Regions from separate parts of the Arthrobacter sp. StoSoilB13 genome, predicted to be linked through region 2. Evidence: riboswitches for the same ligand, from Rfam matches in the RefSeq annotation. Region 2 holds a riboswitch; each other region holds the start of a gene.
The links. A riboswitch is a leader RNA that binds a small molecule or an ion and turns the genes downstream of it on or off. The one in region 2 is predicted to bind cyclic di-AMP.
Positions count from the first base shown of each region.

Region 1: another riboswitch for cyclic di-AMP. It lies ahead of LDP01_RS22630 (aggregation-promoting factor C-terminal-like domain-containing protein); the one in region 2 lies ahead of LDP01_RS20325 (NlpC/P60 family protein).
Region 3: another riboswitch for cyclic di-AMP. It lies ahead of LDP01_RS15100 (M23 family metallopeptidase); the one in region 2 lies ahead of LDP01_RS20325 (NlpC/P60 family protein).
Region 4: another riboswitch for cyclic di-AMP. It lies ahead of LDP01_RS13915 (hypothetical protein); the one in region 2 lies ahead of LDP01_RS20325 (NlpC/P60 family protein).

Region 1 covers NZ_AP024649.1:859,859-866,933, reverse strand. Annotated here, with positions in the region: partial or broken gene LDP01_RS22645 (winged helix-turn-helix domain-containing protein) at 1-594, opposite strand, end outside; gene LDP01_RS22640 (response regulator transcription factor) at 1,261-2,001, shown strand; partial or broken gene LDP01_RS22635 (sensor histidine kinase) at 2,005-3,499, shown strand; cyclic di-AMP (ydaO/yuaA leader) riboswitch at 3,634-3,791, shown strand; gene LDP01_RS22630 (aggregation-promoting factor C-terminal-like domain-containing protein) at 3,797-4,609, shown strand; gene LDP01_RS22625 (MerR family transcriptional regulator) at 4,807-5,565, shown strand; gene LDP01_RS22620 (pyridoxal phosphate-dependent decarboxylase family protein) at 5,576-6,967, opposite strand; gene LDP01_RS22615 (HAD-IA family hydrolase) at 7,018-7,075, opposite strand, start outside.
Region 2 covers NZ_AP024649.1:373,717-380,791, forward strand. Annotated here, with positions in the region: gene LDP01_RS24020 (hypothetical protein) at 1-805, opposite strand, end outside; gene LDP01_RS20305 (hypothetical protein) at 937-1,425, opposite strand; gene hutG (formimidoylglutamase) at 1,482-2,441, opposite strand; gene LDP01_RS20315 (NCS2 family permease) at 2,515-3,957, opposite strand; gene LDP01_RS20320 (copper resistance CopC family protein) at 4,071-4,694, shown strand; cyclic di-AMP (ydaO/yuaA leader) riboswitch at 4,868-5,036, shown strand; gene LDP01_RS20325 (NlpC/P60 family protein) at 5,040-5,807, shown strand; gene LDP01_RS20330 (NAD(P)/FAD-dependent oxidoreductase) at 5,990-6,682, opposite strand.
Region 3 covers NZ_AP024648.1:608,071-615,145, forward strand. Annotated here, with positions in the region: partial or broken gene LDP01_RS15095 (iron-dependent transcriptional repressor DtxR) at 1-500, shown strand, start outside; cyclic di-AMP (ydaO/yuaA leader) riboswitch at 700-929, shown strand; gene LDP01_RS15100 (M23 family metallopeptidase) at 936-1,766, shown strand; cyclic di-AMP (ydaO/yuaA leader) riboswitch at 1,912-2,075, shown strand; gene LDP01_RS15105 (C40 family peptidase) at 2,080-2,808, shown strand; gene LDP01_RS15110 (NlpC/P60 family protein) at 2,907-3,659, shown strand; gene LDP01_RS15115 (HNH endonuclease) at 3,986-4,486, shown strand; gene mobA (NTP transferase domain-containing protein) at 4,529-5,449, shown strand; partial or broken gene LDP01_RS15125 (molybdopterin molybdotransferase MoeA) at 5,446-6,787, shown strand; partial or broken gene LDP01_RS15130 (FdhF/YdeP family oxidoreductase) at 6,845-7,075, shown strand, end outside.
Region 4 covers NZ_AP024648.1:351,701-358,775, reverse strand. Annotated here, with positions in the region: partial or broken gene LDP01_RS13935 (alpha/beta fold hydrolase) at 1-89, shown strand, start outside; gene LDP01_RS13930 (DUF6480 family protein) at 214-501, shown strand; gene LDP01_RS13925 (ATP-dependent DNA ligase) at 581-1,648, opposite strand; gene LDP01_RS13920 (hypothetical protein) at 1,696-1,929, shown strand; cyclic di-AMP (ydaO/yuaA leader) riboswitch at 2,059-2,211, shown strand; gene LDP01_RS13915 (hypothetical protein) at 2,198-3,589, shown strand; gene LDP01_RS13910 (AEC family transporter) at 3,835-4,755, opposite strand; gene LDP01_RS13905 (PucR family transcriptional regulator) at 4,913-6,127, opposite strand; gene ald (alanine dehydrogenase) at 6,336-7,075, shown strand, end outside.

The DNA.
Region 1 (7,075 bases), 490 kb from region 2:
ACCGTCGAGGTGGACTTCGCGGCGGGCGAGGTCGATCAACACGCCGGAGGGGCGGGCTTCCTGCTGCGGTGCCGGGCGTGAAGCCTCGGTGCGCTGGCGGGCGGCGACCGTGGGGTCACCGAAGGTGGAACGTACGACGTCGAGCGCGGAGCCGGGTGCCCCGGCGGGTGCGACGGCGACTGCAGCGTAGCTCTCAGCGCCGGTGACCAGGGACTGGGCGTAGGCCCGGATTTCCTGGGCGAGCTTGGCAATGGAGGTGCCAGCCGCTGCTGCAGTTTCTTCGTCAATGCCCATGTAGAGCACGAAGCCGCGGGCCACGTTGTCGTTGGCAACGGGACGGAGGCGGTCAGACTGCGCAATGACGGGAGTAGGCGCCGTCATGGGTGCTGGCTCATTGGTGGGAACTGCCCGCAACTGGCCGTAGGAGTTGGGGTTGTAGCCCTGGGGCACGTAGCCGGGAGCCTGCTGGCCGTTGCCTTGGGTGGCGGGGGCGTAGCCGGGGCGGTTGCCGAAGCCGGGGCGGAGGCCTGCGTTGGAAGCGGCCTTGTTGGCGTTTCGGACGGAGATGTGGACGTAACCGGATGCAACTGACATGGAGTGATTACCTCAAAAGTGAATAGCCGTCATCGCGGCTTCGAATGCTGGTTGTCCCCGCAATGAGTTTGGGGAAGGGCGCCCAACGCTGGGCTAGGGGGCGAATGCCTGAAACTTCTTCGGGGTGGAAAGTTAGGCTTGCATTCGACAACAGCGGGTCTCGTCGCCAGCGGGTGTGCTGGACCAGATTGCTGCGGCTGCAGGTGCTGTTGAGTTCTTGTTCACATTGGAAGTGTGCAACGTAACAATGGCAACACGCAAGTAACAAAGCGTGAAACCGTCCACATTTTGAGACAAGAGGGTCTATTGTGCCGCAGATCACAATTCTTCCCCCACCGAAAATGAACGTCATTTCATTCGGTCTCGATGAGAAATATTCGGCTTATCGTGAATTTTCTTCGGCAGATAGTGCATGATGACCTCCCTGATTCCCATGAGGGGCAAAAGGACGGAATCTCAAGATCTGAAACACTTGCTGTCCAATCGCAACCTGCTCCAAGCTCGAATTTTTCCCTCAAAATCTGCTACAAGCCGTAGAAGGCGAGTATTCACTGCAGCACTCCCGCAACGCCTGCCATTGAACTCCCACGTGGCTAGTGTTGACCTCACAGCATCCTCACAGGACCGGCAAAGCTTCGACAAACCAGCAGAATGGAGAGTTGTCACATGGCATCCCCGCACTCCATGACGAACAACCTTCCCCAGCTTTCCCACCCGGACGGCTCCCCCATCCGAGCCTTGGTGGTGGACGACGAACCGAGTCTCGCTGAGCTCATGAGCATGGGCCTTCGCATGGCAGGCTGGTCCGTAGCGGTGGCAGCCGATGGACCGGAAGCTGTGAAGCTTGCCAAGGACTTCCGCCCCGACGTGCTGGTGCTGGACGTGATGCTTCCAGGATTCGACGGCGTCGAGGTCCTCAACCGGATCCGCGCCTTCGCGCCGGAAGTGCCCGCACTGTTCCTCACGGCCAAGGACGCTGTCCAGGACCGCATCGTTGGCCTGGCCGCCGGCGGGGACGACTACGTCACCAAGCCCTTCAGCATGGAGGAGGTTCTCCTGCGCCTGCACCGTCTCGTACAACGCTCGGGCGTTGCGGCCATGGATACCGCGGAACTGGTAGTGGGTGATCTCACCCTCAACGTGGACACACGGGAGGTTTCGCGCGCCGGCGAGGACATCCAGCTCACGGCAACGCAGTTTGAGCTTCTTCGTTATCTCATGGAGAACCCCAAGCGGGTGGTCAGCAAGTCACAGATCCTTGACCGCGTCTGGGACTATGACTTCGGCGGGCAGGCCAACATCGTGGAACTGTACATTTCCTACCTGCGCAAGAAAATCGAAGCCAACCACCCGCCAATGATCCACACCATCCGTGGCGCTGGCTACGTCATCAAGCCTGCGGACTGAATCTTGTCCACCTCTTCCGGAGTAGCCCGCAAGACCCAGCGGAACTGGCTCAATCCCTCCACCTGGCATCTGCGCACGCGGTTGGTCCTGGTGGCGATGGCATTGCTGGTGGCGATTTGCGGTGCAGTTGGAGTGGTTAGTTACGCCTCCATGGACATGTACTTCAACAAACAGCTCGACAAGCAGTTGGAGCAGGCATCAGGCCGCGCGAATGACTTCGGCAGGGCCGCCGTCGAACTTTCCCTCCAGCGGTCGGCCGGATCCGCTGGAGGCCCGTGGCCAAGGCGCCGGGACACTTAACGCGAGGATCGATGGTTCCACGGTCATCAACTCGGGCTTCCTCAACGCAAACGGTCGCCGCGTCGCACTCTCGGCAGAAGACAAGCAGATCCTGCTATCGCTCCCCCGCGACAACCGGCCCGTAGACCGTTCATTGTCCAACGGCGACTATCGGCTGGTGGCAGTTGAGACCAACTACGGCGATGTGATTGCGACAGGCCTGCCGTTGGCTGACAAGCAAAATGCCGAGGCCTCGCTGGTATGGACCATGGTGTTTGTTTCACTTGGCGGCCTGGTGCTGATCGGCCTCGCCGGCACCGTCATCATCCGCCGGACCATGCGGCCACTGGAGCAACTCTCGGAGGTTGCAACGAAAGTATCGCGCCTTCCCCTCGACGCCGGTGAGGTGGCACTCGCGGTGCGCGTACCGCCGTCGGCCGCTCATCCTGGAACTGAAGTTGGCAGCGTGGGCCACGCTTTGAACCAAATGCTCAACAACGTTTCCAGGGCCCTGGAAGCCCGTCAGGAGAGCGAAACCAAGGTCCGGCAGTTCGTTGCCGATGCCTCCCACGAACTTCGGACACCGCTGACCGCCATCCGTGGATACACCGAGCTGCTTCGTATGACGGAGAACTTCACGGAGGACGGCAGGAAGTCGCTGGCGCGGGTCCAGAGCCAGTCGGAACGGATGACCACGCTTGTGGAGGACCTGTTGTTGTTGGCGCGCCTGGATGAAGGCCAGCCGTTGAAGGTCACGGATGTGGACCTGACGCAGCTGGTGATCGAGACAGTCAGCGACGAAAAGGTGATGGCACCGGACCACATCTGGAAGCTACAACTCCCTGACGAGCCCATTACGGTGCGCGGGGACGCAACCCAGCTGCATCAGGTGCTGGCCAATCTGCTGTCCAACGCCCGCAAGCACACCGATCCAGGTACCACGGTGGTCGCAGGCGTCATGCTTTCCGCCGACGGTAGCGCGGTGGTCACCGTCACGGACAACGGGCCTGGTATTCCGACTGCTTTCCAGGGGCGAATCTTCTCGCGTTTTGCCCGGGCTGACGCGGCGAGATCGGGGTCGGAAGGGACCTCCGGATTGGGCTTGTCAATCGTCGAATCCATCGTCCAGGCGCATGGCGGCAGTGTGGAAGTAACGTCCCAGCCGGGACGCACGGAGTTCACTCTCCGACTCCCCGCAGCTTTGAACGAACGCATATAACGAATCAGGCAACATGACTCGCCGTGAACGTGATCTCTGTTACCCAAATGTGACTTAAGCCGAAACCTCCTGTACCTTCGAAAGGGTGGGTCGCCCCTAACTGGCCCACACCCGGGATGCGCCGAGCTCTGCCACTTCCCGGAGTTCCGTTCTCATTCGAGGCAGAGACGGGGGACCCAGAGTCTCCGGGCACAGTACTTTCCTTGCCCTTGGGGTGAAGCCGCAGCTACGCGCGCGGCCGGATGACCTCATCCGAACCCGACAGCTAACTCCGCAGGCGCTGAGAGGTAATCACACATGTCTGAATTCAACGATCAGACGCGCCCTTCCGCGCGTCACCGTGACGATCACAACGCTCCCCTGACGAAGTCGCAAACCGTTCTGAAGAACGCTGCACGCCGCGGCAAGACCGGGCAACGAATGTCCGTTGTTGCAGGAGTCGTTGCCGCAGCATTGGGCGTCGCATCGCTTGGCCAGGCCGCAAACGCCGCATTCAATCTCCCCGAAACGAGCCGGGCGTCCGAGACGCAGGCTACCGCCCAGGCCAGCAACAAAACAGCTGAAATCTCAGCGTCCTTGGATGCTGCTGCCAAGAAGGGCGCTGCAGACAGGGCCGCTGCAGACCAGGCAGCTGCGGCACAAGCCGCCGCCGAAAAGGCTGCGGCCGAGAAAGCCGCCGCCGACCAGGCAGCTGCCGCACAGGCCGCCGCCGAAAAGGCTGCCGCTGATGCAGCCGCCAAGCAGGCTGCCGATGCCGCCGCTGCTGCAGCCGCAGCCGCAGCCGCCACTCCCAAGGCCGTGGACGATCCCGCCGCTGCCAAGGCATACGCCGCCAGCATCCTCGCCAACTACGGCTGGGGTCCGGGTGAAATGACTGCCCTGAACACACTGTGGGAGAAGGAATCCAACTGGCGGACCACCGCGACCAACACCTCCAGTGGTGCCTACGGAATCGTGCAGTCATTGCCCGCTTCGAAGATGGCAACCGCAGGCGATGACTGGCTGACCAACTACCAGACCCAGATCAAGTGGGGCCTGAACTACATCAAGGAACGCTACGGCTCCCCCTCGGCGGCCCTTGCCTTCCACTTGGCCAACAACTGGTACTAAGCCGACTCAATAAGCAGGCTTGAGCCCACCCCAGCGGGCTCAAACCATGCAGGGCCCGATTGCCGCCCCGCTTTCCGCCGTTCGCAGCAGTACTGATGCGCCCGGGCGGGAGGCGGGGCGGTTTTCGCGTTAAATGTGCCTTCCGGGTTTCACACCCACTTGCACCTGACGTTGCGTCAGGACTTAGCGTTGTGCCCATGACGGGAACAACAGGATCCGGGCCGTGGAGCATCGGTGAGCTGGCCACAGCATGTGGTGTCAGCGTGCGGACGCTCCACCACTACGACGAGATCGGGCTGCTGTCCGCAAGCCAAAGGACATCGTCCGGTCATCGCAGGTATTCGGAGGGCGACCTACGCCGGCTATACCGGATCAGATCGCTTCAGATGCTGGGGCTTCCGCTCGCGGCCATCGGCAAGGCGCTGCAAGCGCCCGAGGATGATCTGGAGTCCCTTCGGGGCCTCCTCCAACAGCAGCTGGTCCATGTGCAGGAGCACGCCCGGCAACTCCAAGCGCTCCAAAACCGTTTGGGCGAGCTGTTGTCACGCATGGACGGACACGCCATGCCCACCCCTGAACAATTCATGTCAACGTTGGAGATGATTACCGTGCTCGAAAACAACTTCACAGCCGAACAACGCCAGCAACTCGCGGACAAGCGGGAAGAACTCGGCGCAGAAAAAGTCGAAGCTGCCAAGAAGCAGTGGGCTGCCCTTGTGGAAGAAGGACTGGCGCACGTCCAAGCCGACAGGCCCGTCACGGACCCCTCAGTCCAGGAATGGGTGCGCTCATGGGACGGCATAGGTTCCATGTTCCACTCCAGTGAGGACACCAAAGCCGCAGCACGTGCAACCTGGCAGGAAAACAGCCAGGCCATCAGCGCGGGACTGCCGTGGACCGCTGAGCAGCTGGGCGGGTTGATGGCATACCTGGAGAAGGCGCGCTCGGCCTTGTAACAGGACGCCTCTATGCTTCCGGTTCGGCCTCTGCCGCACCTCGAACGGCTGCGATGGAGGCAGCTACGTCACCTGCGTCCGTGGACCAGTTACTCACCGAAATTCGCAGGATATCGCGTCCGCGCCACGAGGAACCGGACATCCACACAATGCCTTCGGCCATGAGCCGCTGAGTAACGCGGCGTGTGCGGTCATCACTTCCGAAGACGACCGATACTTGCGTGAAAACGACATCGTTGAGAATTTCCACGCCCGGGATACCAGCGAGGCCTTCCGCCAACGCGCGGGCGTTTGCTGCAAGCCTGTCCACCATGGCAATGACTCCGGACCGGCCCAACTGACGGAGGGCAGCCCATACCGGGATGCCCCGGGCCCTACGGGACAGTTCCGGAACTTTGTCGAACGGATCGCCCAGTCCGGTCTCCGTTGCAATGAGGTAGCTCGTGTGGACGCTGAAGGCGCGTCTCAGCGCTTCCGGCCGGGAGACGATGGCCAAGCCACAGTCGTACGGGACGTTCAATGTTTTGTGGGCATCGGTGGCCCACGAATCGGCTGCCTCTACTCCGGCCAGCCGCCCGCGCAGTTGTGGGCTGACCGCAGCCCACAATCCAAATGCGCCATCCACATGCACCCAGGCCTCGCGGTCATGGGCTACAGCAATGGCTTCGGACATCGGATCGAACGCTCCGGAATGCAGATTGCCTGCCTGCAGGCACACGAGGGAAGGGCCGGGTTGTTCATCCATGGCATCCGCGAGTGCCTCCGGCAGGATCCTGCCTTGATCGTCAGTGTCCACGGGAACGCAGGCTCCCAGCCCCAGGTACCGCAGGGCGAGGTCCACGGCGGCGTGCCGTTCGCGGCCTGCAAACGTGGTGATCCGGGGCGCCCCGGTCAGGCCCAGGTCCGCGAGGTCCCACCCTGCCTCGTCCATCAGGTATTGACGCCCGGCAGCCAGCCCGGCGAAGTTGGCGGTGGTAGCGCCAGTGGTGAATCCGACGTCGGACCCTCGCGGAAGATCCAATAACTCCAGGAGCCACGCCGCTGCGGATTCCTCGATCGCGGCGGCGGCCGGGGTCGCAAACCTGAGCCCGGCATTTTGGTCCCATGCCGAGACAAGCCAATCTGCAGCCATGGCAGCGGGCAACGTCCCGCCCATGACCCAGCCGTAGAAGCGTCCGGACTGGATTGCCATCAACCCGGGCTCAGCCAATGCGGCGAGCTCATCTACTACGTCAGCCGCGTCCGTTGCTTCATCGGGAAGTCTCGAAAGAAGGCTCGAAGCGACTTGGTCGGCGTCGGACGTGGGCCGGACAGAACGGCCGGGCACCGATGCAAGCCAATCCGTAGCGTGCGCCATGGCCCGCTCCAGTGCAGCACCGTACGCCTCCGGCAACGCAGACATGCGCACAGCCTACTCCCGCTTCACTGGTTGGAACAGCGGAGGCGAACAGACTAAAGCGTGAAGCTGATGAGGTGACCGCCGTCGTCGTCCTTCACGGCAGTGACGGTG
Region 2 (7,075 bases):
GAAGAACCGTTGAGCGAAGCGTGGATTTGGTGAGTGTAAGCACCTGGCCGGAAACCTCGCCCGGCGCCGCAGGACCGGCCGCATCACGGAGGAGTCCGAGCCCGCGGCGCCCGCGGAATCCCAGGAACACAAAGTTCCCGTCGTCCAGCCACCGCAACAGTTCCTGCGCTTCACCCGCCGTCCGGTCTTTTGCCGCAGACCCCTCCAGTGCACCGATTTCGTGCAGCAGTTCCTCGTGGATGGCATCGGCGTCCTCGGCTGCGGCCCGGACATCACCCAGGACCTTGTTCAACCTGCCCACCAGCAGCTCCGCGCTCGCGTTGTCCGGAATCCGGGGGATCTCGATCGCTATCCACGCCTCCGTGAGCCGTCCGCCGTCGTTCCCGTCCGTCGAAGGTGCCGGCGTCGCCCGCGCATGATCTTCGGAACGTTCGACGCCGGTGGGCAGCCCCGCGCGATGGGGTCCCCTGCGGATATCGATCAGGCGGTGGGTGGCGGGGTCCCGCGTGACGCTGAAAGTCGGGTGGACCAGAAGCCGGATGGAAGCGGTGTCACGAGAGATCTCGGCCGTGACGGAGGGAAGGAGATAGGGCATGTCGTCCGTGACGATTGCCACCAGGCTGGTATCTGTTTCGTTCAGGACCCCGATGACTGCTTGTCCAGGCTCACGGCGTTCTGCCAACGAGCGGTGATATCGGGCCCGTTCCAACAACGTTTCAGGTGTGTAGCTGCGGACGTCGTCGTCCGTGACGTGCTCGTAGTAGTCGGTCAGGAATCCGTCCGCCGGCTCCGTAATTGGTGCCATGTCGCTGCGCCTCCGCTGCGCAAAGGAGCGGCCGTGCTGCTGCGGTCGGCAAAGTCCATGCGCCTCATTTCATGATCGCTTAAATCCCGCGAGATGACAGTTGATGACAGTGTTTGGGCAAGACATTGGCATTAACTGCCATCTCGCGGAGGCCCGGCTACGGAAAAGCTACGGAACGTTGCCCTTGGTCTCGCCAGCCACGAAACGCCCGCGGCCACCACGAGGGTGAGAATGGCGGCAGCTGCGTGGGTGTAGAGCATCAGGTCAGCAGCATGCAGTTCCCCTGAAGCCGGCTGACCGTCCACAGGAACCGCCACGGGTTGCTGGGGCTGCCCGTGCAGATGGTCAAGGAACCCGACCCCGGAAAATGAACCCCCCAAAGCTTCGAAACCGAAGAACAGCAATTGCTGTGCCACTCCGGACAGCAGCAGCAACAGGACGGGCCCATGGATCCATCGGGCAACCAGCTGCGCGGCCAAGGCAGAGAGGGCAACGAAGCCCAGAAGAACGGGCATCGCCGGGGCGCCCCCACCGGAAACGACGTGTGCGGCAAGGCCCAAAGCGACCGCAACGGGTCCTGCCACCCAGGCCCACTTGTCCTGCACAGGAGTTGCGCCCATCGCCGTCCTTCCCTTCCCCTCAGGCTAAACGCAGGACAGGGACCGGGAACAGGCCTCTATGCCAACAGCGTGTTTACCAGCCTTGCTGCCACTTTCGCGGTTCGTCCATCAATATCGAACTCCGGGTTCAATTCGGCAACGTCCAGGTGCAACAGCGTCCCGCTTGCCGCTACCTGACGGCAAACGGCACTGATCACGGACAGCGGCACCCCAAACGCGGCGGGGGCACTGACGCCGGGCGCCACCGAAGCAGGCAGGACGTCCAGGTCGATCGTCAAGTACAGCACATCGATTCCAGCCACGAAATCGGCTACGAACGTCTCGACGCGCTCCGCGGAACAGTCCTCGTCCAGCAAGTACTTCACGCCCAGGCGGTCAGCGGTGTCAAAGAGCGTGCGCGTGTTGTTGGGCTCCGAGATTCCGACGACGGCGTACCTCAGTTCGCGTCCAGCGGCGGTTTCTTCCTGCGCCATCTGCAGGAATGGAGTCCCGGAGCTCGGGGTCGGCTCGTCGCGCAGGTCAAAGTGGGCATCCAGGTTCAAGACACCCAAGCGCTTTCCACTGCGCACGGCATTGGATCCGGCAACGCCCAGGTAGCTGGCAAATGCCGTCTCGTGGCCGCCGCCCAGCATCACGGTGAGGTTTCCGGCGTCGAGCAGTTCCGAGACGGCGCGTCCGGCGCGCTGCTGGCCTTCTTCCAGTGAGTCGTCCTCCACAACTACGTCGCCGGCGTCGAACACGTCACGGTCCAGGTGGAAAGCCAGGGGAGCCAGCGCCGAGCGGATGGCGGCCGGAGCCGCGGAGGCACCCGCACGGCCCTTGTTGCGCCGCACTCCGGCGTCGCTGCAGAAACCCAGCACGACGGCGGGACGCGAGGCGCCGGGAATGGCCGGGGAAGTAAGGGGTTGGATGGCCTGCCACCAGCGGCGATGTTCGTCGCCGTCGCCGTCAAAGCGGCCGGTCCATGGTGTGGGAAGGACGTCTACGGAAGGGTTGGTGCTGGTGTTTGGAGCCATGCTTTAAGCACACCCCACCAGCGGGCCAAAAAACAGCTGCAGCGCGCTGCAGTGTCCGGGATGCCGGACATCGCTACTTGACGCCCAACAACTCCTCCACAGTTCCGATGCCAAAGAACAGCAGGAACGCAGCCGCCACTGCCCACATCAGGGGGTGGACTTCACGGGCACGGCCCTGGAAAGTGCGGATCAGGACGTAGGAGATGAAGCCTGCGCCCAGGCCGTTGGCAATGGAGTACGTGAATGGCATCAGGGCGATAGTCAGGAAGGCGGGAATGCCAACGCCCCAGTCCTGCCAGTCGATCTTGCCAACCTGGGACACCATCATGAAGCCCACCACCACAAGCGCAGGAGCCACGGCTTCGAACGGGACCAGGTTGATGAGCGGCGTGAAGAACATTGCCACCAGGAAGAGCAGGCCCGTGACAATGGAGGCGAGACCGGTCCGGGCGCCCTCGCCAATGCCCGCGCCCGATTCAACGAAGATCTGGTTGGACGAAACGGAGGCACCGCCACCGACGATTGCGCCCAGGGCATCGACCTGCAGGACGCGGTCCACATTGGGAATGTTTCCGTGTTCGTCCACGGTCCCTGCCTCGTTGGCCAGGCCCACCATAGTGCCCATGGCGTCGAAGAAGATGCTGAGGAGGATCACGAACGCCAACAGCGCAGCAGCCACGAAACCGAGGTGTTCAAAAGCTCCGAAGGGGTTGGCTTTGCCGATCAGGGAGAGGTCAGGGGCGCCCCATTCGGAAAGCGTCGGCGCCACCAGTGACCAGCCGCGGGGATTGACGTTCTTACCGTCGAAGCTGGGACCAATGTGAAGCGTGAATTCGAGTATGGCGGCCAGGGCGGTGGACACCACGATGCCGATCAGGATTGCCCCGCGGACCTTTCGCACCACCAACGCAATGGTCAGGACCAGGCCGACAGCGAACACCAACGTCGGCCAGCCCATCAGCTTGCCATCCACGCCAAGGCCCAGCGGGACCGTGGTGCCGGCGGCATCCGGAATGCGTCGGACAAAACCAGCGTTGACCAGCCCGATCAAGGCGATGAACAGGCCAATGCCCACCACGATTGCCGTCTTGAGCGCTTCCGGGACGGCCCTGAAAACGGCCGTGCGGAATCCGGTGAGTACCAGGATGAGCATGGTGACACCCGAAAGCACCACCAGCCCCATCATGTCCGGCCAGGTCAGTTCAGGGTGGGAGGCAACCGTTACGGCGACGAATGCGTTCACTCCCAGGCCCGTTGCCACGGCGAAGGGGTGCTTGGCCCAAGCGCCCATGAGGATCGTGAGGATGCCCGCAACGAAAGCAGTGGTTGCCGCTACGGCCGTGAAGCCGAGCGATGCTCCGCTCGAGTCTGCCCCGGAGAGGATCAGCGGGTTCAGCACCACGATGTAGCTCATGGCGAAGAAGGTCGCGAAGCCGCCGCGGATTTCGCGCGAGTATGTGGACCCGCGCTCGGAGATCTTGAAGTAGCGGTCGATTGCAGAACCTTGTTTAAGCATGAAGGTCTCCGGTGATCGGGGGAGTTTGCTCTCAAATCCTATGCCCGCCAATGTGGGGTGCTGGAACGATTCGCCTAGTCTGTAAGGAAGCCAACACTAGGAGAAACCGCCCCATGCGTACCATCCGCCCGCTTCTGGCCGCCGTCGTAGCCGCTCTTGCTTTCGCTTCCGCGTTGCTGCTTGGAGCTGCTCCGGCCTCCGCGCACGACGTCGCCGAATCAACAACCCCGGCCAACGGTGCCAGGGTGGCTGAAGTGCCGGCGTCGGTATCCATCACGTTCAACAACCAGCCACTGGCCATCGGTTCCGGCGTGACCGTCACCGCCGGGGGCGAAAACTGGGCAGATGGCGCAGTGGAAATCATCGACAACAGGGCTGTCCAGAAGCTGCGTCAGGGCGCTCCAGCCGGCGAATACACCGTGGTGTGGCGTGTGGTCAGTTCAGACTCCCACCCGATCGAGGGAACCTTCAAGTTCACAGTTTCCGGGACAAGCACGACGACGGCGAGCGGCTCGGCAGGTGCCTCCTCCCCGGCTCCGGCGGCTGTTCCGACGGCGGGCACAGCGGCCCCCGGTACGGAAAATACTGAGCCGGCTCCGGCAGCTTCCCAGCCCTTCCCCTGGAGCATCGTTGGCCTCGCTGTGGTGGCGATCGGTCTGGTGATCTTCCTCGCTGTTACAGCCCGGAAGAAGCTAGCGGCCCCCAACGACCCGGGTGGCGAAAATTCCCCGGAATAGCGGGGTTTTCTACATACTTGCGAAGATCTCGAAACGGTTACTGCGACACGCCAAAAACGAACTGCTCGTTACGTAAATGTGACTTTGGGGTGATCTTCCCGTACGGTTGTACCTGTGCCTGTTCCACGTAACAGGCATTCCGGTCTGATTGCCTAGCTCTGCCGCAGTCCGGAATCCGTTCGCAGACAAACCTACGGCAGAGACGGGGAACCCATTTTGGCCCGCTTTCAGAGCGCGCCTTGGGGTGAAGTCACGAAGCTTCCGCTGCACAGCGGGGGATAGTGGCCGGGTGACTCCCATCCGAATCCGACAGCTAACCTCGCAGGCATCGGGAGAGGCTCTTTCATGTCTTCACGCATTCTTCGCGGCCGTCGTAAGGCGGACAGCGTACGTCCTAATCCGTTCATCTCCATCTCCAAGGCTGTTGCCAGCAACGCATCCGGCGCAGGTCGCCAAGCCGCTGTCATCGCAGCAGCTTCAGGCCTGGTCCTCACGGGCTCCATCGCTGCCCACGCAGCAGAGACCCCTGTTCAGCGCGACTCCAGCCCCGCTACTGTCGCCGAGACCGTTACCGAGGGTCCCACCAAGGTTGTTACGGCCGCATCGACGGCCACCATCAACTTCGAGCGCCCCGCGGTTGCTTCCGTAGCGGCTCCCGTCATTGAAAAGCCGGCTCCTGTTGCTCCGGCTCCGGCGGCCAAGAAGGCGCCCGCAGCGGCTACCGTCCAGGCCGCTGCAACTACTACGGCTACCGCCCCAGTGGCATCCGCGCCTGCTGCAGCTCCGGCTGTTGGTGGCATCAACGCTGCCATGGTCGCCTCGGCTTACGCCCAGATCGGCATCATGCAGGATTGCACCGCGATGGTGGAACGGGCCCTCGGCTCTGCCGGCATCCCGGTTGGCGACCTCGCACCCATGCAGTTCCTGAACTACGGCAAGGTTGTCAGCGACCCCCAGCCCGGTGACATGATCGTCCAGTCCGGCCACGTAGCCATCTACATCGGCAACGGCCAGGCCATCAGCGGTGGCATCAACGGCAACCAGACGGGCATCCACCCGATCAGCTGGCTCACCGCAACCGGCCCCATCACGTACGTACGCGCTGGCGCCTAAGCTTCACGCTCCAACTCAAAGGCCGGTGCTTTCGAGGACAAATGTCTTCGGAGGCGCCGGCCTTTTGGGTTAATTTTTGTTCTTTTTAGGAACATGCTTTGGTTGGCTCGATCGTTTCAAGGCCAGGGTTCTCCGCCAGGTTTCTACGCGCAGGGTTCCAGGTAAAGGCTCCAGGCCAGGTTCTAGGCGAGGGCGATGCCCGGCCCGGCGGGGAGGGCCACCTTGGATGAGATCGCTTGCCCCACTGCCTTGGCTTGCCGTAGTACTTCCTTGGGCGTGGGTGTAATAAGTTCCCCAACGCCCACCAAGTGCATCCCGACTGCACGCATGGCTGCCACGAAGTTCTGGCCTATGGCGATTCCCAGATCGGCAAGCATTCGGCGCAGCTGGCTCTGGGCGCAGCGCGTCACCACGATGTGGTCTGCCAGGAGAACCCCGCTGGCTGTATGCACGGCCCATTGACGTGGGGTGGATTCGAGGGGGCCATAGACGCTCATCCCAGCCCTCAGGCTGCCCGTGGTCAGGCTTGCGACGGGTCCGTATCCAAGCTGCAACGACGAGTCGCCACCCAGGAAGTCCAGCCGGACAGCGCGTGTGGTGGTGCGGACATCCAAGTGATGGCTGGCGGCGTAGTTGCGCAAATGGCGCAGGATCTCGTTGCGCTCCTGCATTGCCGCGGGGTCTGCTGCGTCGCAGCGCTGGAGCATTCCCGTGTGGACCGCTGGTCCGGTGGTCGATAAAGAACCAAAGCCATCCAGCACGATGGAACCGACGCCGTAGCGGCTGAGCTCGCTGGCAACAGCCAGGCCGGAGAGGCCGGTGCCGATCACCACGGTGGTAGTCCGTTCCGTGACGGAATCAGGAGTGAGTGACACTGCTTGGGTTCCTCCTTGACGTGTGTGCCTTCGGCAGCGCGCTGGATCGCGTCCGAGTTCCCCAAGCGGCCGCAAATAAATGGCCGGGTTGTGTCCTGGGACACCTTTGCCGGCCATTCGGTGACTCGAACACTACCGAACTTTTTCTGCCATGGATAGCCTCGGCGACAGCGTGTTTTGGATGTTCATCCGCAGCGCAACCCGGCGCGTGGTGAGCGTGCCGGAAACCGAGCCCGGACCGTTATCCACATAGCCCAAAGTCGCCTTGATTCGGCATTGCCAACCGAGAATAGTGGGCATTGGAAGGAGAACCCCGAGGGTTTCTTCGGCCCCGGCTATTGGTTGCGCGCCAGCAAGGGATCACCGGTAGGGAGAACCTCTGGCAGAATGGCC
Region 3 (7,075 bases), on a different replicon from region 2:
AAGTCGGGCGCAAGCGGGCCACCGAGGTCATGCGGAAGCACCGCCTTGCCGAGAGGCTCCTGGCGGACGTCATTGGCCTGGACTGGGCGTACGTTCATGACGAAGCATGTCGCTGGGAACACGTCATGAGCGAACGGGTGGAACGGCGGCTCTATGAGTTGTTGGAACACCCCACAGAGTCACCATATGGCAACCCCATTCCGGGCTTGGAAGCCCTTGGCGGCCTCGCCAACCAGCCTCTTTCCCGCCTGGACGTGAACCTGCTGCACGCGATGGACGGGTACGCTGCCGATTCGCGTGTAGTGGTCAGCCGGCTTGCTGAACCCATCCAGGTTGAGCCCGAGCTCCTCACCCAGCTCGATGAAGGCGGAATTCGTCCTGGCGCAACCGTCTCCTTGGAACGGGTGGGGGAGTACATCTCCGTCCGCGTTCCGGGCATTGAAGGAGCACTGGAGTTGCCTCCCGAGGTCGCTGCGCACGTCTTCGTCGCCGTCAGCTGACTCTGAATTGCCCTGACCACGGGAGTGTCGGATCTCACTTTGTGGTGGTTGGCGCGCGTATGACCTGCGGGTTTCCGCGACTGATGATATGGAGCACCCGCAACTCGGTCGTTTTGGAAAGATAACGAATTTATTACTGCGGGCTTTAATCACCTATAGTTATCTACTAGCGCCGATACCAAAGCGTTACCTGATCTGGAGCCGAGCTCTGCCAGCAGATCAGGTGTGTCATCAACTACTGGCAGAGGCGGGGGAACCACAAGCGGCTGCCTAAAGAAGCAGCCTTGGGGTGAAGTCCGCAGCAGAAGTGCCTACTAACGCAAGTCCTTCCGGGGATACCTGTGTGCCGTTTGCGCTTCGTGCGGACCGGGTCTTTGAACTCTCTGACCCGAATCCGACAGCTAACTTCGCAGGCTTTCCAGAGAGGAACAGAGTTTGACATCGCAGAACGTCAGGGGCCGTCGCCGTGCGTCCGGCCCCACTGCTGAGCTGCGGCCAGCCCGCGCCGCAATGGAGATCCGGCCACGCGACACCCCGCGTCAGGTGCGCCGCCGTAAGAGCCCGTTGCGCCAGGTAGCCGACTTCGCGTCAGCCAGTGGTGTAGGGCAGAAGGCCGGTGTCGCGCTTGCAGCCACCGGACTTGCCCTGACTGTAGGTCTGCCTGCCACCAGCCCCGTCATGGCCACGTCGGAATCGGGCCAGACCGAGGCGGCGCTCTCCGTGCCCGGCGGCAGCCAGCCCGAAGTTTCTGCAGCAGCCTCCGCCAAAATCGATTTCAGTCGTGCAGCAGTCGCCACCGCCGCTGACCCGGACGGCAAGCTCAAGCAGCTGTTGAGCGCCCAGTCAGCGGGGAGCATTCAGCGTGCTTCCTCACTTGGCACCTTGGGAAGTCCTCTGGACAAGCTGGTCACGGCATCGCCGTTTGGCTACCGCGTCAGCCCCCTTACCGGCGGCACCGGTGACTTCCACCGTGGCCAGGACTTCGTGGCCCAGTGCGGAACCGCCGTCCACGCCGCCGCTGCAGGCAAGGTCACGTTCGCCGGGTGGCATGAGTACGGCGGAGGCAATCGCGTTGTGATTGATCACGGCAACGGCCTTGAGACCACGTACAACCACCTGTCGTCCTTCAACGTCAAGGTGGGGCAGACTGTCAGCCGCGGCGATACCGTCGCGCTGAGTGGCACCACAGGAGCATCTACCGGCTGCCACCTCCACTTCGAGGTCCAGGTAAACGGCGAAGTCGTAGATCCCATGGGCTGGCTCTGAGCAATTTGATGGTTGTCTCTCGCATCCATGACACGCCCCGTGACCTGAATGTGACATTCACGAACATCTGTTGTACCGTCTAAAGCGCATCGGCTTTTTAGGGGGCCGGTGCACTTGAGTGGATTGCCTAGCTCTGCCACCACTCGAGGTCCGTTCGCAAAAATCGTCTGGCAGGGGCGGGGGAACCAATTTTGGTCTTCGAGTCAGAAGACCTTGGGGTTAAGTCGCAAAAGCTTCCTTGAAGCCGCGCGGCCGGATGACTCCCATCCGAATCCGACAGCTCACCTCGCAGGCATTGGGAGAGGCTACCTTCGTGTCATCACGCACTACCCCTGCGCGCCATCGCGCCGAATTGGTTCGCACGAACCCGTTGAACACCCTTTCCAAGGCTGTCTCAACCAATGCAGGCACCGTAGGCCGCCAAGCCGCCGTTCTGGCCGCAGCCTCGGGGCTCGTTCTCAGTGTTGGACTCCCGGCCCAGGCCGCCGACACCGACGTTTCGAAGTCGGAATCTTCCAGCACCCAGCAGTTGGTCGCCACCGCAGTTGTTACCGCGGAGCCCACCGCAACGGTTTCCTTCGAAAGCCCCGTTGTGGTCACCAAGGAAGCTCCCAAGGTTCAGCGGGCCTCCCAGCGCACGTCGACCGAAGACCAAGCGAACAGCACCCTCGGTGCCCTGTCCTCCAAGGCCAAGGATGCTGCTTCAAGCGCGGCGGCCTCCGGACTTGCAGCAATTGCCTACACCGGCATCGGCCACCCCTACGTTTGGGGCGGCACTTCCCCCAACGGCTGGGACTGCTCCGGATTTACCCAGTGGGTTTACGCCCAGGCCGGCATCAGCATCCCCCGCGTCAATGCCTGGACGATCATGACCCCCACCAGCACCCCTGCCCCTGGCGACCTCGTCGTTCAGAACGGCGGAGCCCACGTGGGCATCTACGTCGGCAACGGCATGATGATCAGCGCTTTGAACCCCAGCCAGGGCACGCTCCTGCACTCCGTGGCCTCCACCGGCACATCCTCGTTCTACACCCTCCGCTAGGAAATCCCATTCGGGGTAAGCCAGCATGCCCCCCAAGTGCTGGCAGCCCATAACCCGCGTGCGGTCCCAGCGTGCGCGGCTACGAAAAGAGAGTAATCATGACCAGTGCAAACAAGGTTGCACGGCATAGAGCTGAGGCCCCCAAGACCAGCTCACTTGCCGTCATTGCCAAGGCTGTCAGCGACAACGCCGGTGGCGTTGGCCGTCAGGCAGCAGTGATCGCAGCTGCGTCGGGCCTTGTCCTGACCAGCGGAGTTGCTGCAAATGCTGCGGACACCAACGTTCAGCGGGAATCTACGTCTGCCTCCACGCTTGACGTGCAGTCTGTTGCCCAGGCCACCATTGCTGCTGATTCCAGCGTTGCCATCTCCTATGAGCGCCCTGTGGTCAAGACTGAGGAAGCCCCCGCTCCCGTCGTCCAGAAGGCGACTGCCAAGGAAGCTCCGGCTGCCGGTGGCACCGCAACTTTGGCGGTCAACGCTGACGCGTCCGCAGCCAAGGCGCCCGCTGCATCCAGCGGCCTCGGTGCAGCTATCGCTGCAGCGGCCTACGCACAGCTCGGCGTCACACAGGACTGCACCATGCTGGTGACCAACTCGCTGGCCGCGGTCGGTATTCACTTCCACGACTGGCCGGCCGGTTACCTCTCCCTCGGCCGCACGGTCAGTGCAGCTGAAGCCCAGCCCGGCGATCTCGCTTACTACGCCAACGGCGGCTATGGCGGAATGGCACACATCGCTGTTTACGTCGGCAACGGCATGGCAGTCCACGGTGGATGGAACGGATCCACCACGGCACTGTTCAGCGTGAACGTTGGCTCCGGCCCCGTTTTCATCCGCGTCAACGGCTGATCACTTACTTCACGGAACACCCCGCAGGCTCAGGCCGGCGGGGTGTTCTGCTTTAATCACCAGTTTTCGTGACAGCCAGAGAAGCGGGCTGCCGACACCCAAATTCGGGGGGCGCAAGTCCGATTCCGTGGCCTCAGGGAATGTGCGCGTCCTCTGCAAGGTGTCCCGCGCATGAATTTTCGCCAACACCACAGCCGAAACGACAGAAAAATTCGTTGATACGGCATACAAGTGCTTACCCTTGTGTTGTCGATCCACAGCCCGTACAAGCAGAGGGCAGCCGGCCCTCGTGCCCCTGACGGGTGCGGCCGTGAAGAGGTACGTGCATGCGCACACTCGTTCTGAATGCTGGATATGAACCGCTGGCGGTAGTAACCTTCCGCCGGGCGCTGGTCCTTGTGCTGACTGGAAAAGCTAGCGTAGTGGCCGAAGGCGACGAGCCTGTCGTCGGGCCACAGGAGATTCTCGGACGACCATCCGTGATCCTTCTCAACCGCTACATCCGGCCCCGGTACAACAGGATCACCGCCGTGAGCCGCCGCGGGGTACTCCGCCGCGACGGCCATCGCTGCGCCTACTGCGGGAAAACAGCCCACACCATAGACCACGTCCACCCCAAATCCAGGGGCGGCGCGGATTCCTGGGAAAACCTGGTTGCGGCGTGTTTGAAATGCAACAACGCCAAGAGTGACCACACGCTCGCCGAGATGGGTTGGAAACTTCGTTTCAAACCCGGCGTGCCCACAGGAACCATGTGGCAGATCAAAGAACTCGAGAAACCTGCGCCGGACTGGGACCCGTTCCTGTTGCCGGAATCCGCCGCCTGATCGATTTCTGTTGCCCTCCCGCCGTCCGGGTAATCTGGGCGGATGGAGTTCAACGCTGTGATTCTGGCGGGTGGCAGGGCCACCCGCCTCGGTGGCGTGCCCAAGCCCGGATTAACGTTCGACGGCGCCAGCCTCCTTTCGCATGCCCTGCAGGCCGCACGGGGAGCCTCCGCTGTGGTTGTGGTTGGTCCGGACACCTCTGGTATCGGCGGTGTCCTGCCTGATGGAGTTCTTAGTGCCCGGGAGGAGCCGGCCTTTGCTGGCCCTGCCGCTGCGATTGCTGCCGGTCTGGCGGCCCTTCATGAGGCGGCCGCCCTTCGGCAGGCAGTCAGCCCGGCGCCATGGACGCTCGTCCTGGCTTGCGACATGCCGCACGCCGCCAGGGGCATTGCGCCCCTGTGGGAAGAACTGCGTGCGCACCCCGAAGCGGAGGGTGCCATGGCCGTTTCAGCCGATGGCCGGCAACAGCCCCTCCTGGGGGTTTACAGCACGCGGGCTTTGGAAAGGGAAGTTTCCGCAGCTTCTGCAACTTCGGGGTTAACGAACTCTTCAGTGTTCCGGCTGCTTGCTAGGCTGAACCTGCTGGCCGTTACTGTTCCCGATGGGTCTACCGATGATGTGGACACATGGGAGGACGCTGCGGCCCTGGGCATACACAACGAGCAGGAGGCGGACATGAAGAGCCAGGAAGAGACGCTCGAGGACTGGTGCCGCACACTGTTGCAGGCCTTTGAGCTTGAGGGCGTTGAAGTGGATATCAATGAAGTCCTCGCAGTGGCAGGAGTTGCCGCCCACTCCGTGGTGCGGCCTGCCGCGCCCCTGACTACGTTCATCGCCGGTTACGCTGCTGGTATGGCCAGGGGTATCGGCCAGGCGGCGGACGACACCGCCATGAGCGCCGCCCTTGACCTGGCCCGCCAGGTTGCCAAGCAATACCTGGAGCCCGGGACTGAGGCGGAATGACCGAGGCCCCCGGACAGGGCCACCACGCGGCACACACATGGCATGAGGCCCGGCAGCGCGCCTTCGACGTCGCTGCTCCGATCCCACCAAGCCCGGTGCCACTGAAGGCCGCCTTGGGAAGGACGCTTGCCTCGGACGCGGTCGCCGTACAGGACATGCCGCACTATGCGTCCTCCGCCATGGACGGCTGGGCCGTCAACGGAACAGGTCCTTGGATTCTTGTTGAGCCCGGACACAGGCTTGCTCCCCACCAGGCCAGTCCCATCGTTACCGGGGGACTCATTCCGCCAGGCGCCAAGGCTGTTTTGCGCACCGAGAGCGGGGTCATTACCACCGACGACGACGGCCTTCCAATCCTTGCGCTTGGCGGGGCAGCGAAGCCGGGGGAGCCCCGCAATGGCCAGCACATCCGCAAGGCTGCCGAAGAAGCTGCAGAAGGGGACGTGCTGCTCAAAGCCGGAACCATCCTCAATCCTGCGCACATTGCCTTGGCTGCCCTGGCCGGCCTGGATGAGCTGGAGGTCCTGGGGAAACCCTTGGTTCGGTTCCTCCTGACGGGCTCGGAAGTTGTGACGCAGGGCGTTCCCGTACCGGGCAAGGTCCGCGATACCTTCGGACCCCAGCTTGGCGCCGTCGTCGAACTCCTGGGGGGCATTCCAGGGGAGCAACTTAAGGTTGGCGACAATTACGACGACTGGCTTGCGGCTTTGCAGGACACCGAGCCTGAACCCGCAGAACCATATGCCACAGCGGAGCCGCCGGCCGACGTCGTTATTACTACGGGCGGGACCGGACGCTCGGGGACGGACCATTTCAGGAGAGCCGTGGCTGAACTGGGTGGCCGGCTGCTGATCGACGGCATTGCCATGCGTCCGGGGCACCCTGCCGTATTGGCGGAGCTTCCGGACGGGCGCTTCGTGCTGGGGCCTGCCCGGGAATCCGCTTGCCGCCATGATGGCGCTCTTCACGGTTGGGGGGCCGCTGCTCGCAGCGCTCGGCCACGGGAAGCTGGAGGACGTTGGTGAGGTTCCCAGCGGTGCAATGATCGACGCCGATCCTGGACGGACGCGCCTGATGCCTTTCAAACTGGTCTACGGATTGGCATCGCCCGCGCAGCACGCAGGTCCTGGGATGATGCGCGGGCTGGCAGGAGCGGATGGCGTCCTGGTGGTCCCGCCACACGGTGTCCAGATGGGGGAGCTGGTCCCCGCCTTTCCCTTGCCTTGGGGCAAACCTCTGCCCACGCCCAAAGCGGGTGAAGGGAAACGAAAGGCGCCGGCCCGGCAACAAAAGAAGGCCCCTTCCGGTCCCGTTGACTGGAGCGCGCTGGAATCCTGAAGGTCCCCGGATGGACGCAGGTGGTAACGGGGTGCCCGGGCTTGCAATGATGGACCCATGAACAGGCATGCTCCCGAACAGGACATCAATGAAGATGACCTGCAAATCCACCCGCCCAAGAAAGCTGCGGCAGGCCTCAAGGCTGTCACTGTCGCCCTTGAAAGGGGCTACTCCCAGGCAGGAGTAGCCCGCACGGTCCGCTCCATGCTCAGGGTTAACCAGCATGACGGCTTTGATTGCCCGGGCTGCGCCTGGCCGGAATCCATCACGGGACGCCGGAGTCCCGCT
Region 4 (7,075 bases), on a different replicon from region 2:
GAGTTGGACACGTCGCCCAGCACATGCGGCCGAAAGCTGTTGCGGACGCCATCATGAGCTTCGTCGCTGCCACCTCCCGCCAGAGTTAGGCACTGATGCACACACTGATGCACGACGGCGGAACCCGGCGTGGGTGCCCCTTGTTGGGTTTGCGATCTGGAGACTAGGCTGGCCGGGCAAGCACAATAGTAAGTTTGCTTAGGAAGGGTGACCATGACCAGCTATGACCCTGAGGACGATCCCCGGACCTTCGGAGTTTCCGGCGACGCCGAGCCAGCCGACACGACAGGCGACACCGCTGGCGTCACTGCCGGCGACACCGACGATGTCCACGCGGATCCCGACATGCGCCAGGACGAGGACGACGATCCCGCAGCTTCCGCCAACCCCGATCCCCTGGACGGCAACGTCACGGGACTTGAGCCTGGAGGCGGCGTACCTCCGGGCGAAACCCCACCCGCGGAGGGCAGCATGAGCAGCGACCAAGGACACGAAGAGTAGCTCGTCCCCAAGCCGCTGTCCTGTCGCTGCCCAGCAACGTATTAGCGGGCCAGCAACGTATTAGCGGGGGCAACTCCGGTCACGGCAGCCTCAGTATCTCCCCGAGGTCATAGTCAGCTGGCTCCTCCAGTTGAGAATAGGTGCAGCTCTCCGGAGTCCGGTCCGGCCGCCATCGACGAAACTGGGTGGTGTGCCGGAACCGGTCGCCTTCCATGTAGTCATAGGCGACCTCGATGACGAGCTCGGGCCGAAGTGGAACAAAGGAGAAGTCCTTGCCGCCGCTCCATCGGCTTTGCGCGCCCGGCATCCGGGAACCAGTAGCGGCGGCATCTCCTTGGTCGGCCCACTGACCCCAAGGATGCTCGCTGAACTCCGTCTGGTATGGCTCAAGTTCAGCCACCAGGCTTTCGCGCTTGGCCATGGGAAATGAAGCCACCACCCCCACGTGCTGCAGCTGACCGGCGTCGTTATATAACCCAAGCAGCATCGACCCGACAACCTTTCCCGTTTTATGCCAGCGGAATCCGGCCACCACGCAGTCCGCGGTCCGTTCATGCTTGGTTTTGAACATGACGCGCTTATTCGGTTGGTATGTCCCCTCGAGCGGTTTGGAAAGTATGCCGTCAAGCCCGGCACCTTCGAGCTGCACGAACCACTCCTGTGCTTGATCAAGGTCCGTCACCGCCGGTGTTACGTAAACGGGCGCCTCAGCCTTGGCCAGTGCCTTCTCCAAGGCGGCGCGACGCTCGGAAAACGGCTTGTCCATAAGGTTCTCGTCTCCCAGCGCGAGGATGTCGAATCCGATGAAGGAGGACGGGGTGCTTTCGGCCAGCATCCGCACACGGCTGTCGGCGGGATGGATGCGCTGCTGAAGGCCCTCGAAGTCGAGCCTGTTCCCAGCTATGAGGACAATCTCGCCGTCGATCACGCATTTGTCCGGGAGATTCTTCCGAAGGGCTTCCACCAGCTCAGGGAAATACCGTGTCATAGGACGTTCGTTTCGGCTACCCAGGATGATCTCATCACCATCTTTGAAAACGATGGTCCTGAACCCGTCCCACTTTGGCTCAAAATGACCCACATCAGGGATCGAAGGAACAGACTTGGCAAGCATGGGCGAAATGGGCGGCATCACTGGGAGGTCCATACGACTATGTTCTACCTGCCGCCCGCGGCGGAAGCTAGTCTTGGGCCATGGATATCTTGGCCGTACTAGTGGCAGTGCTGGCAGCACCTGCCCTCATTGCGGCCCTTTGGTTCTGGGTCTTGCGCCAGAACAGCAAGGGTAAAGTCCGGCGCGGTGCCACGGGTGGGATGCTTGGTGTGGCGGACGAAATTTTCCGACCCGAGACCCATTACGCACACCAAGTCCAAAGGATCCAGCACGAACTGCCAGCCCCGGCTCCGGCCCCGGAGCCTAAGTCCTAACGGACCTTCGCGCCGGAAGGCGTCCCGCCCGTTACATTAATGTGACTTTACTATGCCGCTCATGTACCGTCGAAGAGCGACCCTCATCTCCGCTGGGCCGCTTCCGGGTTGACGCCGAGCTCTGCCGCAAACCGGAATCCGCCAGACCCGCGGCAGAGACGGGGGACCCAGAGTTCCCGGGCCTGATTTTTCCCCTAGGCCCTTGGGGTGAAGCCGCCATGTGCGGCCGGACGGCCTCGTCCGAACCCGACAGCTAACCTCGCAGGCGTTGAGAGGCAACCACCATGTCCCCAACCATGGATCAGCCGCGCCGCGCCCAAATAGCGCGCGAGCGTACCCAGCCAACCGGACGCCGTCGGGGCCCCAACCCAGCGGATCCTCCACCAGCACGCCGGAAGCAGAAGCAGGTTTAGCAGGCGCGACGCCGGAACCCGCCACTGCTTCTATTCCCGCCTCTGCTTCCAATCCCCAAACGGCGGCACCCACCACGCGCGCGGCCGCTCGGGCGGCAGAGCGTGAACGGGCAGCCCAGGCAGCTATCTCTGCTGAGACAGTCCCCACTGAAACTGCTCCAGCAGAAACAGCACCAGCGGATTCTGCAACAGCGGACTCTGCTCCGGCGGACCCTGCTCCTCTGGAGCCGGCAACTGCTGCGATTCCAGCTGTTCAGGCGCCCGAACCCGTCGCGCCCGAACCCGCAGCGAATCCCGAACCTGCCACCGCTGCCATCCCGATCGTTCAGGCGCCCGAACCGGTCGCGTCCGAACCCGCAGCGAATCCCGAACCTGCCACCGCTGCCATCCCGATCGTTCAGGCTAAGAGCCCCGCACAGCTTGCCGCAGCCGCGACCGCCGCCTCTGGTCTCGCAAGCCGGAAAGCCCTTCGCGCACAGGAATCCGGGAGCGGTACGGCCCGAAAGTCGGCAAGTGCTGGCGAAACCCCGGCTGGCGGCGCCCCTGCCTTCGGAGCTTCATCACTGGGAGCTTCATCACTGGGTGGATCATCCTTCAGCCATGAACCACACGCCGTGCTCACCAAGGCCGCATCGGTCAAAACAAAGGGCCAGCGCATGGCAGTCGTCGCTGGGGCCTTGGGCTTGGTATTGACCGTTGGCACCATGAGCCAGGCCTTCGAGCTTCCCTTCTTCGGGCAGGAAACGCCGGCCCAGGAAGCAAGCGACGCAAAGACGGGTAGCGACAGCAGGCAGTCAACTTCGGCCACCCCTGCACCCAGCTCGTCCTACGCCACCGCCTCCGCGTCGTCGGCCACCAGCGAGGCCGGAAAACCGGCAACCGTAGCAACGCAGTCGTCAGGAGAGGCACCCGACCAGGCGCCGTCGTCGTCCCTTCCGACTCCGCAAGTGTCACTCGCGGATCCTGTTTGGGTGCCTTCGGCAGTCCCGTCGGCTGTTGTTCCCGTCCCGGGCGTGACAACTCCTGTTCCAACCCAGCCGGCCCCGAGCCCGGTTCCGTCGGACACGGTCACCACCCCACCTGCCACGACGACGCCGACCCCCACGGGCACTCCGGCACCTACTCCAACACAGGCTCCGGCGCCAAAGCCAAAGCCGACCGGCAGTCCCAGCACCACCACACCGTCCAGCGATTCACCCCTGGACCTGGACGGCATACTTGACGGCGCCACTGGGATCTTGAAATGAGCACGCGGCTTCCCAGGACCAGCGCGCACGTCGGATGGCATGGCCGGTACTGCAGCAGCAGCCGCACTGCCACCTTCCGCAATCGGATGGGCCGCTGGAGCTGCCAGCGGTTGCGCCGGGCCTAAGGAATCACAGCAACCGGAATCACGGCAACAAGATGAGGCGGGCACCCGACCCTGAACTGCTCCACCCGGGTGCCTGCCTCTTTTGTTTCGTGTGTCGCTTGTTCATGGCCTCGATCGCTTCTATCCAAACAGCCACGCAACCATAACCAACGCCCCGATGCACAGGACCGTTGTACAGAGGATGACATCCCGGGCCATTGTCATCCCGCGTCCGTAGGGAGAAGCGAAAAGGAAGACGTTCTGTGCGGTTGGCAGTGCGGCCATGATGACGCTGGCCAAGAGGTGCTGACCCTCCAAGCCGAACACGAAGCGCCCCAGCGCCCAGACCACCACCGGCATGCCAGCCACCTTCAAGGTGGTAGCAACTACGGTCTCCACGCGGCCATCGCCCTTTTGGAGAGGCGCCTTGCCAGCCAGCGACATGCCAAAAGCCAGCAGAACCATGGGGACGGCCGCGCCGGCCAGCATATCGATGGGTCTCTGAACGAGCTCCGGAGCCTCCCACCCCGTCAGGGCCATCACCACCCCCAGGCCCGAGGCGATAATCATGGGATTGGAGAAAGGCTGCAACAGCATCCGTTTCCACGAGATTCCTGTGCCGCCCGCCACGCCCAGGACGCTCAGGTAGAAGGGCGCCATGATCAGGAGTTGAACCAGAAGGACTGGAGCAACGTGCTGCGCCGTGCCCACTGCATACAAGGAAACAGGAATACCGATGTTGTTCGCGTTGGCATAACTGCTTGCCATGGCACCAACCGCCGTTTCCGCGACCGGCCGTCGGAAGAACACGAAGCTCAGCAAACAATAGAGAAGGCCTATGACGGTTGCCGACAGGAGCGCAAGAGGGGCGTCGACGCCGAGGGCGGCACGAATGTCGCTTCCACCTACCACCGTGAACAGCAGTGCAGGATTGGTGATGTAGAAAGCCGTCCGGGTCAGTGCGCTTTGTACATCCGGGGCCAGCACTTGGTAGCGGGCGGCGAAGTAACCCACCGCGATGACCGAGGCGACGATGAGGATCCCCGACACAACGCCGCCCACAGTGCTCCTAAGAATTGGTCAGAAACCGTTTTCTCAGCGTAAGCGACGCCTGGAGGACTGTCCAATTCCGGCCGTTCCGCAGCACACGTTCCGCAGCACACGTTCTACAACACTCCGCGGCCCAAAACACTTGGCGGCCCGAAACCCCTGATATTCGCTAGATCCGGGGCCGCGAAGCCCAGCGCTGTGCCTTCAGTGCAGCGTGCAACTCGAGCCTGATGGCCCCGCTCAACGGATCAGCTCCGATGAGTTGGCGGATCCGGCCAAGGCGGTTGTAGATGCTGCTCCTGTGCAGATGAAGTTTCGCTGCGACGTCCTGCACTGAGCTGTCGTTGTCATAGAGCAGTTCCAGCACGGGCAGGAGTTCGCCGTTCTTGTCCTGGTCCTCCAACGTCCGGAAATGAACGGAGCCCGTGTCATCCCAACCGCCCGGCGCCTGAAGACGATCGAAGAGTTGATACACGCCCACCGCCCGGCTCTCCACCAATTCCCCCAGGGGCGGATCCACGGCTGCGGCCTGGGCTGCCACTTTCGATTGCCTGTAGGCGCCCGCCAGTTGCCGGATAACCTGGAACGGCTCACTGATGCCCAGGATCACCCGGTCCACTTTGCGGCCGGCCCGCTTTGCAAGCTCCAATTGATAGTGCACCAGAACCTGGGCGTGATCAGCCCGGCCACCGGATTCGCGGAACAGGACAACGGAATGGGTCTCCGTCCCGGCGCTGAACAGCGCGGCGTTGACACCAATGGTGGACTGCAACGCTGCTGTTCGGTGCGTTAGCGTTGCGGCAATGGGGTCGACGTCGGTTCCGCCGCCATCCGCGTCCAGGATGGTCACCAGTTGCCAAGGACCGCGGCCTTGGATCTCCTTCCAACCGGCCACCGCTGCCACTGCATTCGATTCGCCAGTGCAGGCCGCTAGAAACTCCTGCTCCCGCCTCCTTCTGAACTCCGATTCCGCGGTGTTTGAGTCGAGCAACAAAGCAGCCAACAGGTCCAGTTCGTCACGTACGCCGGGCAGTTCGGCGAGTATCGCCGTCGCGGTTTGCTCCTCAAGGTCCTGCTGGACCCACAAGTAGCCCACCCGGAAACCGCGCACCAGCAGCGGGACGCAAACGCGGCCGAGCATGCCCAGCTCGTCGTTCGACGGAACAACAACCGGGCGCACCGCCGTCGCGATGCCGTGGGAGAGCTGCCAGGCACTGACATCGCTGGGCACGCGTTTGCTCAGGAGGAAGTTCACCCTCACGCGGTCGGCGTGCGATTGGTTGGAACTGTAGGCGAGGAGGACGCCGTCGAGGTCCTCCAGGGACAGCCCCCTGCCAAGCTTGAGCGCCACGCGTTCAACGATCTCCTCGACGTCCTGCTGCATCCAGAAAGCGTACCAACATCAGGCGACACCTGACGCCCCAGACCTCGACAAATGTCGAGGCGCATAACAAAAGTTCCTTGAATTTCCGCGGTTTCCATTCAGACGGGCTCCAAGATCCATGTCGCCTGCCTCACAGCCGGATTTATTCTGGAATCACAGCCCACAGCAAATATCCGGCCGAAAAAGCCGCAAACGATGGAGCCAGCAAATGATCATCGGCGTCCCCAAAGAAATCAAGAACAACGAGTTCCGCGTAGCCATCACGGCCGCAGGTGTCCACGAGTTCCGCACTCACGGACACACCGTTCTGGTTGAGCGGGGTGCGGGCCTGGGCTCTGGCATCACGGACGAGGAATACTCGATCGCGGGCGCTGAAATCGTTGCCGACGCGGACGACGTCTGGGGCCGTGCCGACATGGTCATGAAGGTCAAGGAACCCATCAAGGCCGAGTACCACCGCTTCCGCAAGGGCCTCATCCTCTTCACCTACCTGCACCTCGCCGCCGAGCCCGAACTCACTGCCGAGCTCATCAACTCCGGCGTCACGGCCATCGCCTACGAAACGGTCCAGGAAGGCCGCACCCTTCCGCTGCTCGCCCCGATGTCGGAGGTCGCAGGCCGCCTGTCCGTGGTGGTCGGCGCTTCCTCGCTGATGGCACCGGCTGGCGGCAAGGGAATCCTCCTTGGCGGCGTACCGGGCGTCCGTCCGGCCAAGGTTGTTGTCCTCGGTGCCGGTGTTGCCGGAACCAACGCTGCCGCCATGGCGCTGGGCCTCGGTGCTGATGTCACCATCATGGACATCAACATCAACCGCCTGCGGGAACTCGATGCCCTTTACCAGGGCCGCTTGAAGACCGTGGCATCCAACGCCTACGAGATCGAGAAGTCAGTTGTCGACGCAGATCTCGTGATCGGCTCCGTCCTGATCCCGGGCGCCAAGGCTCCCAA